2 regions of the Acidovorax sp. KNOB132 genome follow, and region 1 is predicted to be linked to the other one. Evidence: predicted binding sites of a transcription regulator. Region 1 holds the regulator's gene; the other holds the start of a gene.
What was found. Region 1 encodes FNR, which switches genes on or off when oxygen is low (the NO sensors DNR and NnrR bind a similar motif). Its sites were predicted from a motif close to TTGATNNNNATCAA; they were not measured.
Positions count from the first base shown of each region.

Region 2: a site for FNR is predicted at 1,714-1,727, ahead of AC27IO_RS07465 (OmpW/AlkL family protein). Genes of this name have one in related genera too.

Region 1 is NZ_BAAJYT010000118.1:574-10,256, reverse strand. Features, by position in the region: gene hemN (oxygen-independent coproporphyrinogen III oxidase) at 1-762, opposite strand, end outside; gene fnr (fumarate/nitrate reduction transcriptional regulator Fnr) at 940-1,659, shown strand; gene AC27IO_RS15120 (hypothetical protein) at 1,691-1,984, opposite strand; gene AC27IO_RS15115 (FixH family protein) at 2,031-2,315, opposite strand; gene ccoG (cytochrome c oxidase accessory protein CcoG) at 2,398-3,846, opposite strand; gene ccoP (cytochrome-c oxidase, cbb3-type subunit III) at 3,957-4,871, opposite strand; gene AC27IO_RS15100 (cbb3-type cytochrome oxidase subunit 3) at 4,896-5,033, opposite strand; gene ccoO (cytochrome-c oxidase, cbb3-type subunit II) at 5,054-5,683, opposite strand; gene ccoN (cytochrome-c oxidase, cbb3-type subunit I) at 5,703-7,142, opposite strand; gene AC27IO_RS15085 (alpha/beta hydrolase) at 7,738-9,174, opposite strand; gene ccoS (cbb3-type cytochrome oxidase assembly protein CcoS) at 9,406-9,543, opposite strand; partial or broken gene AC27IO_RS15075 (HAD-IC family P-type ATPase) at 9,543-9,683, opposite strand, start outside.
Region 2 is NZ_BAAJYT010000032.1:4,857-8,324, reverse strand. Features, by position in the region: gene AC27IO_RS07475 (class I SAM-dependent methyltransferase) at 1-424, opposite strand, end outside; gene AC27IO_RS07470 (DUF808 domain-containing protein) at 662-1,654, shown strand; gene AC27IO_RS07465 (OmpW/AlkL family protein) at 1,799-2,395, shown strand; gene AC27IO_RS07460 (metal-dependent hydrolase) at 2,462-3,468, opposite strand, start outside.

The DNA of each region.
Region 1 (9,683 bases):
CGGCTTGAAGCGCTCGGGCAGGTGGGCGTAGGCATACAGCGCGATGCGGTCCGGCCGCAACCGGCCCACCTGCTCGAGCGTGCGCTCGAAGGACTCGGGTATCTGCCGCGGCAGGCCGTAGATCAGGTCCACGTTGATGGACTCGAAGCCCAGCGCACGCGCGCTGGCCACCAAGTCGAAGACCTGGCTTGCCGGCTGGATGCGGTGCACGGCCTTCTGCACTTCGGGGTCGAAGTCCTGCACGCCGAAGCTCAGGCGGTTGAAGCCCAGTTCCGCCAGCAGCGCCAGCCGGCCCGCGTCCACCGTGCGCGGATCGATCTCGATCGAATACTCGCCGCCGGGCGCAAGCGTGAAGCTGCGCTGGAGCATGGCCATCAGCGACCGCAGGCCGTCATCCGACAGGAACGTCGGGCTCCCCCCGCCCAGGTGCAGCTGGCTCACCACCTGGCCCACGCCGCACTGGGCCGTGTGCAGGTCGATCTCGCGGCTGAGATAGCGCAGGTACACCTCGGCCCGCTCGGGGTGGCGGGTGATGATCTTGTTGCAGGCGCAGTAGTAGCACAGCGACTCGCAAAAGGGAATGTGCACATACAGCGACAAGGGCAGTGCCTTGGCGGCCGACCCCAGGCGGCGCTGCTGCAGCGCGAGAACGTAGTCGTCCTGTCCGAAGGCCTCCACGAACCGGTCGGCGGTCGGGTAGGAGGTGTAGCGGGGGCCGGGCACGTCGAAGCGGCGCAGGAGTTCAGGGGTGACAGCGATCATGGGATTTCCTTGTGCCTGCCCAATGTGCCGCAGGCCCCGGGGGAAACCCTTGACCTGGGTCAAGGGTTCTGCAGGCGCACGCTGCCACAATTGATCCATGACAGGTGCCCGGCGTTCGCCCGGGCTCTACCACCCTGCCGGCCGCCCGCCCTCCCCTCACCACAAAGGCCTTTTCCCATGAATCCGCAAACCATCAAAGTGGCATGCTCGAACTGCAACCTTCGCGAGCTGTGCATGCCGCTGGGCCTGAACGATCAGCAACTGCAGCGGATCGACGACATCGTGGCCGTGCGCCGCAAGGTCAAGCGGGGGGCCACCCTGTTTCGCAATGGCGAGCCCTTCAGCTCGCTCTTCGCCATCCGCACCGGCTTCTTCAAGACCTGCGTGGCCACCGAAGACGGCCGCGACCAGGTCACGGGCTTTCAGATGGCCGGCGAGATCATCGGCCTGGACGGCATCGTCAGCGACCACCACACCTGCGACGCCGTCGCGCTGGAAGACGCCGAGGTCTGCGTCATGCCCTTTGACCGCATCGAGGAGCTGTCGCGCGAGGTCACGGCGCTGCAGCACCACGTGCACAAGATCATGAGCCGCGAGATCGTGCGCGAGCACGGCGTGATGCTGCTCCTGGGCAGCATGCGGGCGGAAGAGCGCCTGGCGGCCTTCCTGCTCAACCTGGTGCAGCGCCTGCATGCCCGGGGCTTCTCGCAGTCCGAACTCGTGCTGCGCATGACGCGCGAGGAAATCGGCAGCTACCTCGGGCTCAAGCTGGAGACGGTGAGCCGCACCTTCTCGAAGTTCGTCGAGGACGGCATCGTCGAGGTCAAGCAGCGCCACGTGCGCATCCTGGAGACCGCGGCGCTCAAGCGCATCGTGAACTCGCAGAACTGCCACTGAGCGGCCGGCCTGCGGCACCGGCGCTGGCATTTCATGCGCCCGGGTGGTGGCGCGCGCAGTCGGCGGGCCGGTCGGTCACCGGCACGGGGCAGCGGTTCAGTTCGAACGGCGACATCGCCAGCAGCGTGGTGAGCGCGCTCGACGCCATCGTCACCAGCCAGAAAGCGAAGAAGGCGATGGTGTAGACCCCCTCGCGCGAGAGCGCCAGCGGCTGTCCGAACCAGTGCATGTCCTGTGGGTCCACCAGGGCAAAGACCAGCATTTCCAGCACGCCCGCCATCAGGAAGGCGGGCCATGCAATCCACATGAGGCGTTGGGTCCACATTGCGCTTGTCTCCTCGTTTCGGGGGGGTGGTGCGGACAGGCCGCCTTCAGCGCGGCTGGTCCTGCACGGGGGTGGCCGCATGGTTGCGCGCCTTCATGGCCGGGGCCAGGCTGTTCGGCGCGCCCTGCAGCGTCTTGTTGATCTCGATGCCCTGGCGGTAGTAGTCCTCGGCCACCACCGGGTCGGGGCGCACGACCGCCACCCACAGCGTGGTGAAGCCCGCCACGACCACGATGGCCGGCCCGGCAATGACCATCCAGACGAAGCCGAACTTCCACCAGGGAGCGGCCGAAGGAAGGGGAGCCGGTGCGGCGGCGATAGGGGATGGCATGGTGTTCACTCCTGACAGGAAAAGAAAGGCGGTCGGACCAGCGGTCTGGCGCCTGAAACGGTGACGGTGGGGCCGGCGGCGCTCATCGCGGCACCAGGAAGACCGACTTCTCGGCGACATGGCCGCCCGAGCCCAGCGCCTGCACGTCGAACTGCACGGCATGCGATCCGGGCGGCGCGGAGCCGTAAGGGATCTGCAGGCGCACGGCCACCCAGCGGGACTCGGCCGCGCCGATCTCCACTTCGGCGTCGGACGCCACGCGCAGCCCCTGCAGCCCGCTCGCACCGATGCGGTAGCGCTGGCCGGACTCGGTGGCATTCATGATCTGCAGGCGGTAGATGTTCTCCAGCTGCCCGCCGGCCACGATGCGCGAGAGCGCGGCGCGGTCGCGCACCACGTCCACCTTGAGCGGCGTGCGCAGCACCAGGCTGGACAGCAGCCCCACGCACAGCGCCACCAGCACCGCGGTGTAGATCAGCACGCGGGGGCGCAGCACGCGGCGCAGCATCTGCGCGCGGCCCCAGCGGGCCGCCACGCCGTTCTGCGTGGAAAAGCGGATCAGCCCCCGCGGGTAGTGCATCTTGTCCATCACGGTGTTGCAGGCGTCCACGCACAGCCCGCAGCCGATGCACTCGTATTGCAGGCCGTTGCGGATGTCGATGCCCACCGGGCACACCTGCACGCACAGCGTGCAGTCGATGCAGTCGCCCAGGCCCCGGGCCTTGTAATCCACCGTCTTGGTGCGGGGACCGCGCGGCTCGCCGCGCGCGTCGTCGTAGGTGACGATCAGCGTGTCGCGGTCGAACATGGCGCTCTGGAACCGGGCATAGGGGCACATGTACTTGCACACCTGCTCGCGCATGAAGCCGGCATTGGCGTAGGTGGCGAAGCCGTAGAACAGCACCCAGAAGATCTGCCAGCCGCCCTGCATTGCCAGCAACTCGCCCGACAGTTGGCGGATGGGCACGAAGTAGCCCACGAAGGTGAAGCCCGTCCATAGCGCCACCGCGATCCAGAGGAACTGCTTGAGCGCCTTCTTGCGCACCTTCTCGAAGGTCCAGCCCCCGGCATCCAGGCGCAGGCGGGCGCTGCGGTCGCCCTCCACCCGGTGCTCGATCCACATGAAGATCTCGGTGTACACCGTCTGCGGGCAGGCGAAGCCGCACCACAGGCGCCCCGCCACCGCGGTGAACAGGAACAGCGACATCGCGCTGACGATGAGCAGGCCCGTGAGGTAGATGAAGTCCTGCGGGTACAGCACCAGCCCGAACAGGTAAAAGCGCCGCGCGCCCAGGTCGAACAGCACCATCTGCCGCTCACCCCACTGCAGCCAGGGCAGCGCATAGAAGACGAGCTGCGTGAGGGCCACCATGGCCCAGCGCCAGCGGGCGAACAGGCCGCGGATGGAGCGCGGGTAGATCTTCTTTTGCGCCTCGTACAGCGACACCATCTCGGCGGCCGCATCGGCGGCGCCAGGCGCGACCGGGGTGATGGGAATGACCTTGCGGGCAGGCCCGCTGGGTGGCTTCATGGCAGTTCTCGAAGGGTGGGCCGGCAAGGGAACGCGTCAGCGGCTGCGCCGCCGGCCAGGGCGCGCCGCGGGAAAGGCCCGGATCGCGTTCCCCGGGGGCATCGGCACCGTCAGCGCACCGCGTTCGCGCGGTGGGACAGGCCCCATACGTAGGCGGTGAGCACGCCGATCTGGGCCTCGGTCAGCTTGTCGGCCTGGGCCGGCATCACGTTGACCTTGCCGTGGTTGACCATGGCGGTGATGGCCGCCTCGCCCCAGCCGTGCAGCCAGACGTCGTCGGTCAGGTTGGGCGCGCCCAGGGCCGTATTGCCCTTGCCGTCCATGCCGTGGCAGGCCGCGCAGGCGGTGAACTTGGACTTGCCCAGCGAGGCGCGCAGCGAGTCGTGCGGGCTGCCCGACAGGCTCAGCACATAGTGCGCGAGGTTGCGGATGTCCTCCGGCGAACCCACGGCTTCGGCCATGGGCGGCATGGTGCCCATGCGGCCCTTCTCCAGCGTCTCGCGGATGTTCTCCGGCGCGCCGCCGTGCAGCCAGTCGTTGTCGGACAGGTTGGGAAAGCCCTTGCTGCCCCGTGCGTCCGAGCCGTGGCACTGCGCGCAGTTGTTCATGAACAGGCGCTCGCCAATGGCCATGGCCTCGGGGTTGGCGGCCATCTCCTCGGTCTTCATCGCGGCGAACCGGGCGTACAGTGGCGCAAGCTCGGTGCGCGCCTTGGCCATCTCGGCCTCGTACTCGCCGGCCTGCGTCCAGCCGAACTGGCCGGCGAAGCGGCCCAGGCCCGGATAGACGGCCAGGTAGCCGAAGCCGAAGACGATGGTGAGCACGAACAGCCACATCCACCAGCGCGGCATGGGGTTGTCCATCTCCCGCAGGTCCTCGTCCCAGACGTGGCCCGTGGTGTTGTCGGTGCTGGGCGCGACCTTCTTGCGGGCCGTGATCCAAAGCAGCAGCAGGCAGCCCAGGATGCCGACCACGGTCAGCCCCGCCACGTAGACCGACCAGAAATTGTGGGTGAAGTCACTCATGTCGTTCTCATTGTTTTTTGCGGATCAGTCTTGCTCGAAGGGCAGGCGCGCGGCCTCCTCGAACCGGGCCCGGTTGCGGCGCGAGAACGCCCAGACCAGGATGCCGAGGAAGCACGCCAGCGATGCCAGCGTGGCGACGATGCGCACAGTGGTGATGTCCATGACCAGCTCCTTGCGGTTCGTTACTTGAGGGCGCGGCCCATGACCTGCAGGTAGGCCACGAGCACGTCCATCTCGGTCTTGCCCTTGACCTCCTCGGACGCGGCGGCGATCTGCTCGTCGGTGTAGGGCACGCCCACCGTGCGCAGCGCCTTCATGCGCGGCGCGGCCACGGCGGGATCGACGGGCGTCTTCTCCAGCCAGCTGTAGGCGGGCATGTTGGATTCCGGCACCACGTCGCGCGGGTTGTTCAGGTGGATGCGGTGCCACTCGTCGCTGTACTTGCCGCCCACGCGGTGCAGGTCGGGGCCGGTGCGCTTGCTGCCCCACTGGAAGGGGTGGTCGTACACGAACTCGCCAGCCACCGAGTAGTGGCCGTAGCGCAGCGTCTCGGCGCGGAAGGGGCGGATCATCTGCGAGTGGCAGTTGTAGCAGCCCTCGCGCAGGTAGATGTCGCGGCCCAGCAGCTGCACCGCGGTGTAGGGCTGCACGCCCGTCACGGGCTCGGTGGTGGACTTCTGGAAGAACAGCGGCACGATCTCGGCCAGGCCGCCGATGGCGACCACCAGCACGATCAGCACGATCATCAGGAAGTTGTTGGTCTCGATCTTCTCGTGCGAGAAGCCGGCCGATTTGGGGTTGTGTTCGGACATGGAATGCGCTCCTCGGGGCTCAGGCATGGGCCGTGTTCACGGCGGGGATCGACACCTTGACCGAGCGGCCCGAGATGGCGGTGGCCCACACGTTCCAGGCCATCACCAGCATGCCGCCCAGGTACAGCAGGCCGCCGGCGAAGCGGACCACGTAGAACGGATAGGTGGCCTTCACGCTTTCGACGAAGGTATAGGTGAGCGTGCCGTCGGGATTGACCGCGCGCCACATCAGGCCCTGCATGACGCCGGCGATCCACATCGCGGCGATGTACAGCACGATGCCGATGGTGGACATCCAGAAGTGCAGCTCGATGGCGGGCACCGAGTGCATCTTTTCCCGGCCGAACAGGCGCGGGATCAGGTAGTACAGCGAACCCATGGTGATCAGGCCCACCCAGCCCAGGGCGCCGGCATGCACGTGGCCGACGGTCCAGTCGGTGTAGTGGCTGAGCGCGTTGACGGTCTTGATGGACATCATCGGGCCCTCGAACGTGGCCATGCCGTAGAACGACAGCGACACGATCAGGAAGCGCAGAATGGGGTCGTCGCGCAGCTTGTGCCAGGCGCCCGACAGCGTCATCACGCCGTTGATCATCCCGCCCCAGCTGGGGGCCAGCAGGATCAGCGAGAACACCATGCCCACCGATTGCGTCCAGTCCGGCAGCGCGGTGTAGTGCAGGTGGTGGGGGCCCGCCCACATGTAGGTGAAGATCAGCGCCCAGAAGTGCACGATCGACAGGCGGTAGCTGTACACCGGGCGGCCGGCCTGCTTGGGGATGAAGTAATACATCATCCCGAGGAAGCCCGCGGTGAGGAAGAAGCCCACCGCGTTGTGGCCGTACCACCACTGCACCATCGCATCCTGCACGCCGGCATAGGCCGAGTAGCTCTTCATCCAGCCGGCAGGCACTTCGGCGCTGTTGACCAGGTGCAGCAGCGCGACCGCCAGGATGAACGCGCCGAAGAACCAGTTGGCCACGTAGATGTGGCGCACCTTGCGGCGGCCGATGGTGCCGAAGAACACGATGGCGTACGACACCCACACCAGCGTGATCAGGATGTCGATGGGCCATTCCAGCTCGGCGTATTCCTTGCCGGTGGTGTAGCCCAGCGGCAGGCTGATGGCCGCCGCCGCGATGACGAGCTGCCAGCCCCAGAACGTGAACGACGCCAGCGGCCCCGCGAACAGGCGCACCTGGCAGGTGCGCTGCGCCACGTAGTAGCTGGTGGCGAACAGCGCGCAGCCGCCGAAGGCGAAGATCACCGCGTTGGTGTGCAGCGGCCGCAGACGGCCGTAGCTGAGCCAGGGAATGCCGAAGTTGAGTTCCGGCCAGGCCAGCTGGGCGGCGATGAAGACGCCGACCAGCATGCCCACCACCCCCCACACCACGGCCATGATCGAAAACTGCCGCACGACGGTGTCGTCGTAATGCGCGGCAGCGGTTTTTGGAGATTCCATCGTGCACCTCTTTGATTGCACGGAAAGTTTCTTCCGGATACCCGTTGGGGGCATTGACGCATGTCAATCGTTGCGATGAATGCGGCCGGAGTCACAGGGCATCAGGCCAACCACTGGCAGCACGGCTGCCCGTACAGGGGTTGGCATGAGTCAGCAACCACCAGAGAATCGCCAATGGATCTCTACCAAGAAATCAGGAGCCACGCCGTGGTCACCGGGCGGATTCGAACCTGAAGCGCAACACCTGTGTTGTCAATGAACAAGGCGATACAGACCCGCGTGTACGAGCGGTTCGGCATCCTTCCAGGACCAAATTCTGGACGGCGGGCCCGACTGGTCGTTCAACAGGGACGTCACTGCTTCGCCGCTACACCGACCACCCAGACGAGACTCGCTTTCTGCGCCGAGCCGAAGGAGCCTACGCACCTTGGTAGCCACTGACCTGAAACACCCGCGATTCCTGTCGGCGCAGTCCCGCTTAGGGAGCGAAGGAGAGTTGCCCTTGGGCTGGTTGAGCGGCAGAGGGGACGCATGCGAGGCGATGCCAGAAGGTCCGCCCCACGGGGTTTAGCCCTGCATTCGAGTCGACGCCAGATCAACTGCCGCTGCACCCGGGCAAGGTTGCGCGGGTCGCCACGGTTGCAGCACTGTCGTCGCGCCCACCTGCGTTGCGGGTATAGGTGCAGCCATAACGGGCGTCAGCGACGGTGGCGGGCGTTTTCACGTCGTCGCCCGCGGGCTTGGTGCCTTTCTCAACCCAATCGGCCATCGCCTTGAATGCTTCGGACTGCTCGGCCACGGTGAAATCGCAGTGGCTGGGGGCGCGAATGGCGCGCTGCACCAGCCACTGGCCATTGCCGTTGGCCTCCACGCGGTCGCGGTAGACCTGCTCCATGTGGAAGGGCACGTACATGTCGCCCAGCGTATGCAGGGTGACCACCGGGATGCGGAACTGGCCATTGACCTGTGGCACCCAGCGCAGGCCATCGGTGCGCAGGCGGTTGGCGTCGGGTGCCGGCACCCACTTCGCGATGGTGGCGTTGAAGTCTGCCACCTCTGCCGCGCTGGCATTGAACCGGTAGACCGTACCGGTGGTGTCGATTCCCTGCTTGTTCAGGATGCCGTTGAGGGTGCCGTCGCGTCCGAAGGTACCCCACACGGTGTTTTGCAGCGGTGCATTGGCAAAGCCCTGGTCGAAGATCGGCCGCGGCCCGCCGGTCAGGTTCATGACGATGTCTTTGAGCTTCTGCCCTTGCGGCGTCACCGGCGCAAACGATATCTGGCTGCCGAACATGGCGTCGCGCACGCGCGGAGCGAGCGCGGCCCAGTCGGTGGTGGGTGCGGCGACGGCGGGCACACCGGCCAGCTTCTGCGCCGCCAACTGGTAGGCGCCGAAGTAGTTGTACAGCGACAGATCGCCCAGCACGGCGCACATCGGCAGGGCGCCCTGGTAGCGCCGCTTGTGGACCGCCGTTTGCTGCGCCTCGTCCTCGATGGCGGCGGCGGCGATGTGGCCGCCCATCGAGACACCGGTGACATAGGTGCGGGCAGGCTCTGACAGCACACGGCCGTTGGCGGCGGCAATCGCCACAAACGCATTGGCCAGCGCATTCGTGTCTTCCACGCCCACGCGCACGTCATAAAAATTCTTGGTGTAGCTGGATGCCGCCCAGGCGTAGCCGTTTTCGATCAGGTAGCGCCGGAAGGCCGGGTTGGACACGGTCAGCGCATTGCCTTCACCCGCATAGCCATGGGCGTACATCACCAGGATACCGTTCCAGTTCTTCGGAACCTCTACACGGTAGCCCGCGCCGGCATTCGTGCCGCTCCAGCGGTCGGTCTGCACCGTGGTGCCATCCATGGCCGCGAAAGGCAGGCTGGTGGTGGCCACGGCAAAACTGGTGCGGGTGTCTTGCACACGGGTTTCCTCCGGTACGAGGCCCCCGCCACCACCGCAAGCCGAGAGCAGCAGCGCACTGACGGCGCCGATGGCAACCGTGCGGGAAGGAATCAAAAAGCGGATCGGCTGCATGCTTGTGTCTCTCTCGGTAGGGGAGCAATGACGCCCGGATTGGCGGCGCCAGTCTAGGCACGGCTTGCGTTACCCCTGTGCGGGTTTTCCCGCGCGTTTGTCACGCGGGCGACGGGTGGCGGCAGCAGCGGTTGGTCTGCCATAGGGGCCCGTCAGTCCCATAGGGGCCCGTCAGCCGCTGCGTGACGCGGCGGGCGTTGAATGCCGAGACGGTTTGGCTTGGCGCTCCGGTCATTCATCTCGCAGGATGCGCTCGCCCTCCTGCTCCACATCCTCGAACTGGCCCCGGGAAACCGCCCAGCCCAGGCCCATCAAAACCAGCAGAACCAGCACGACGGACAGGGGAATCAGCAGGTAGAGGATGTCCATCACACACCTTCCAGCAGCGGCACGTCGCTGTGGGCGGCTGGTGCCGCAGCGGGAGCGTGCGGGGAGCCGGTACCGGCTGCCAGCCGCGCCGCATTCGCGACCACCAGCAGCGAACTGAGCGCCATGCCCAGCCCGGCGAG
Region 2 (3,468 bases), on a different contig from region 1:
TCTCGTCCTGCTGCGGCGGGCCCAGCGCTTCGCCGCTGCCCCATTGGCCCTGGCGGTACTTCATGGTGCCCATGCCGTTCAGGCGCAGGTTCTCGCGCAGGAAGGTGCCGGCCAGCGGGTGGCAGTCGCTCGCGGTCACGTCGGCGCCTTGCCGGTGGCACACCAGGCTGGCCAGCGCCAGGCCGCAGCCCAGCTCCAGGATGCGCTCGCCCGCCTGCACGGGCCGCGCCGCCATGCGTGCGGCCAGTTGCGCGCCCGAGGGCCACAGCAGGCCGAAGAGGGGCCAGGCGGCGGAGGAGATGCCCAGGGTTTCGGCGTCGCCGAGGGGGTCGGAGAACTGCTGGCGGTCCAGCAGGGAGCGGATGACGAGGTCGTCGACGCCGGCGATGGCGATGTTTTCTTGCTTGGTCAGGTAGCCTGGCATGCGGCGGGAGCGAGAGCCCGCGTGCAGGACCCCGATATCGGTGGGAAGGCCGCCAGTATGCGCCTTGCACCGACACGGACCCATCGCAGGGCGTTGCTATAGTGGGCGCCGCCTGGGCGACGGGCGCCAGGCCTTTCGGCCGGCATGCCCGGCCCGCGCGGCGTTCCCGTGGCCTTGCAGCCTTTCGCCGCCGTGCCCGTGGGCCCGCTCCCTCCCTCGATTTTTTTAAGGATTCCCATGGCCGGTGCCAGCCTTTTGACGCTGCTCGACGATATCGCCACCGTTCTGGACGACGTGGCCCTGATGACCAAGGTCGCTGCCAAGAAGAGTGCCGCCATGGCCGATGACGTGTCCGTCATGACCAAGGTGGCGGCGCAGAAAACCGCCGGCGTGCTGGGCGACGATCTGGCGCTCAATGCCCAGCAGGTCACGGGCGTGCGCGCCGATCGCGAGATTCCCGTGGTCTGGGCGGTGGCCAAGGGCTCGCTTGTCAACAAGGCCATCCTGGTGCCGGCCGCGCTGCTGATCAGCGCCTTCATTCCCTGGGCGGTGACGCCGCTGCTCATGGTGGGCGGCGCGTTCCTGTGCTTCGAGGGTGCGGAGAAGCTGGCGCACCGGTTCCTGCCCCACGGCGATGCCCCCAAGGAAGAGGCGGGCCGCGAGGCGCATGCCCTGGCCAACGCCAACCCGGCGGTGGACATCGCCGCCTTCGAGAAGGACAAGGTCAAGGGCGCGGTGCGCACCGACTTCATCCTGTCCGCCGAGATCATCGCCATCACGCTGGGCACGGTCGCCAGCGCCCCGTTCGGGCAGCAGGTGGCCGTGCTGGCCGGCATCGCGCTCATCATGACGGTGGGCGTGTACGGCCTGGTGGCCGGCATCGTCAAGCTGGACGACCTGGGCCTGTGGCTCACCCGCAAGACGGGTCGCGCCGCGCAGGCGCTGGGCCGCGGCATCGTGGCCGCCGCGCCCTGGCTCATGAAGGTGCTCTCGGTCGCCGGCACGGCCGCCATGTTCCTCGTGGGCGGCGGCATTCTGGTGCATGGCGTGCCCGTCGTCCACCACGCGGTCGAGGGCCTGGCCGCATCGGCGGCCCAGTGGCCGGCGGGCGGCCTGTGGCGCGTGCTGGTGCCCAACCTGCTCAATGCGGTGGTGGGCATCGTGGCCGGTGCCGCCGTGCTGGCCGTGGTCACGCTGGTGCAGCGCATGCGGGGCAAGGGCGCGCACTGAGAGCGGGGAGGAGGGCGCTTTGCGGCCCTCGTGGCGCTGCGGCACAACCTGCCGGCGGTTTGATCCATGGCAAGGCCGCCCGGGCCGTTTGCCGGCCCAATGCATGCACGGGGGTCGTCCCCGTTCAACGCATCGAGTTTCCGTATGAAAAAAAACCTGCTGGCCCTGGCCGTGCTGTGCGCATTGACCTCCGGCGCCGCCTTCGCGCAAACGGCGGAAGGCCCCTGGCTCGTTCGTGCGCGTGCCGTGAACCTGGATTCCTCCAACAAGGACAGCACCGGCCTGGGCCTGTCGATCAACGACAAGACGCTGCCTGAAGTCGACATCTCCTATTTCTTCAACCGCAACATCGCCGCCGAGCTGGTGCTGACCGTGCCCCAGAAGCAGCGGCTGTCCTCCAGCGCCCTGAACGCGCAGATCGGCACGCTCAAGCACCTGCCGCCTTCGCTGATGCTGCAGTACCACTTCGACACTGCGGGCTTTCGTCCCTACGTGGGCGCGGGCGTGAATTACACGCGGTTTTCCAGCGTGCGCCTGCCCGCCGGCGTGAGCATCGACAAGAGCAGCTGGGGCGGCGCCCTGCAGGTCGGTGTGGACATTCCCCTCACCAAGAATCTGGTGCTGAACTTCGACGTGAAAAAGGTCTACATCCAGACCGACGTGTTCGCAGCCGGTGCCAAGCTGGGCACCTTCAAGATCGATCCCGTGCTGGCCGGCGTGGGCCTGGGCTGGCGGTTCTGACCGCGGGCCGCGGGTGCGGCCACTGACAGACTGGTGGGGAAAGCCGGCGCGTGGCGCCGGCTTTTTTCATGGGGCCGTGCCGGCACCGAACGGCCCCGAGCCGCCCGCATGCCCCCACATGCGCCGCCACAGCGCGGCGAGGGCCGTGCCGATGTCCGGGCGCTGTCCGCGCAGCGCCACCTCGGGCTGGCCGGCGTCCAGCTGCGCGGGCGTGCCGAGATCGAACTGGAAGCTGTAGTCAGGCTCCTGCCCCATGCGCAGATCGGTCACGAAGACGCGGCCGTCCCGCGAACGCATGCGATAAAAGCCGTGGCTGAAGCGCGCCACCCGCTGCACGTCCGGCACGGTCCCGTAGCGCTGGATCAGCGGGGCCCCGCGCTCGTGCACCGTCCATTGCATGGGCCTGTTGCCGTCGGCCAGGGCATAGAAGCCTTCGGCATATTGGGTGGGCGTGACCGCCACCACGCGCCACAGCAGGGTGTTGAACGGGGTGGGTGTCACCAGCACCGTCTGCACCGGCAGGCCCTGCGTGCGCAGCGAGGCCATCGCCACGCCGGTGACGTGCTGCTGCACGCCCACGCTCCACGCCAGGTAGAGCGTGCTGAGCGCCAGGCCCCAGCGGTTCCAGCGGGCCCCGACCGGCGGGCCGCTCGCCAGCGCGGCGACCACGCCGACGATCAGCGGCACGGTGTACAGCGGGTCGATGATGAAGATGCTGCCCACCCCGTACGGGTGGCTGGTGAACGGCTTCCAAAGCTGGGTGCCGTACACCGTCATGCCATCCAGCAGCGGGTGGGTGACGAGCGCGAGCCACATCGCCAGCCACCACCTTCGCCAGCCGGCCTGCTCGCCATGCAGGCTCGCCACCAGCGCGCCCAGGGGCAGCGAAAACAGGCTGAGGTACAGCAGGGCATGGCTTTCCGCCCGGTGCTCGACCATGTTGGCAATGGCATTGCCGTGGTCGATGAAGGCGTCCAGGTCGGGCAGCGTGCCCGCCACCGCACCCCACAGCGCGGCTTTCCAGGGGGCGGTGCGCCGGCCCATCACGGCGAGCGAAACGGCGGAACCAAGGG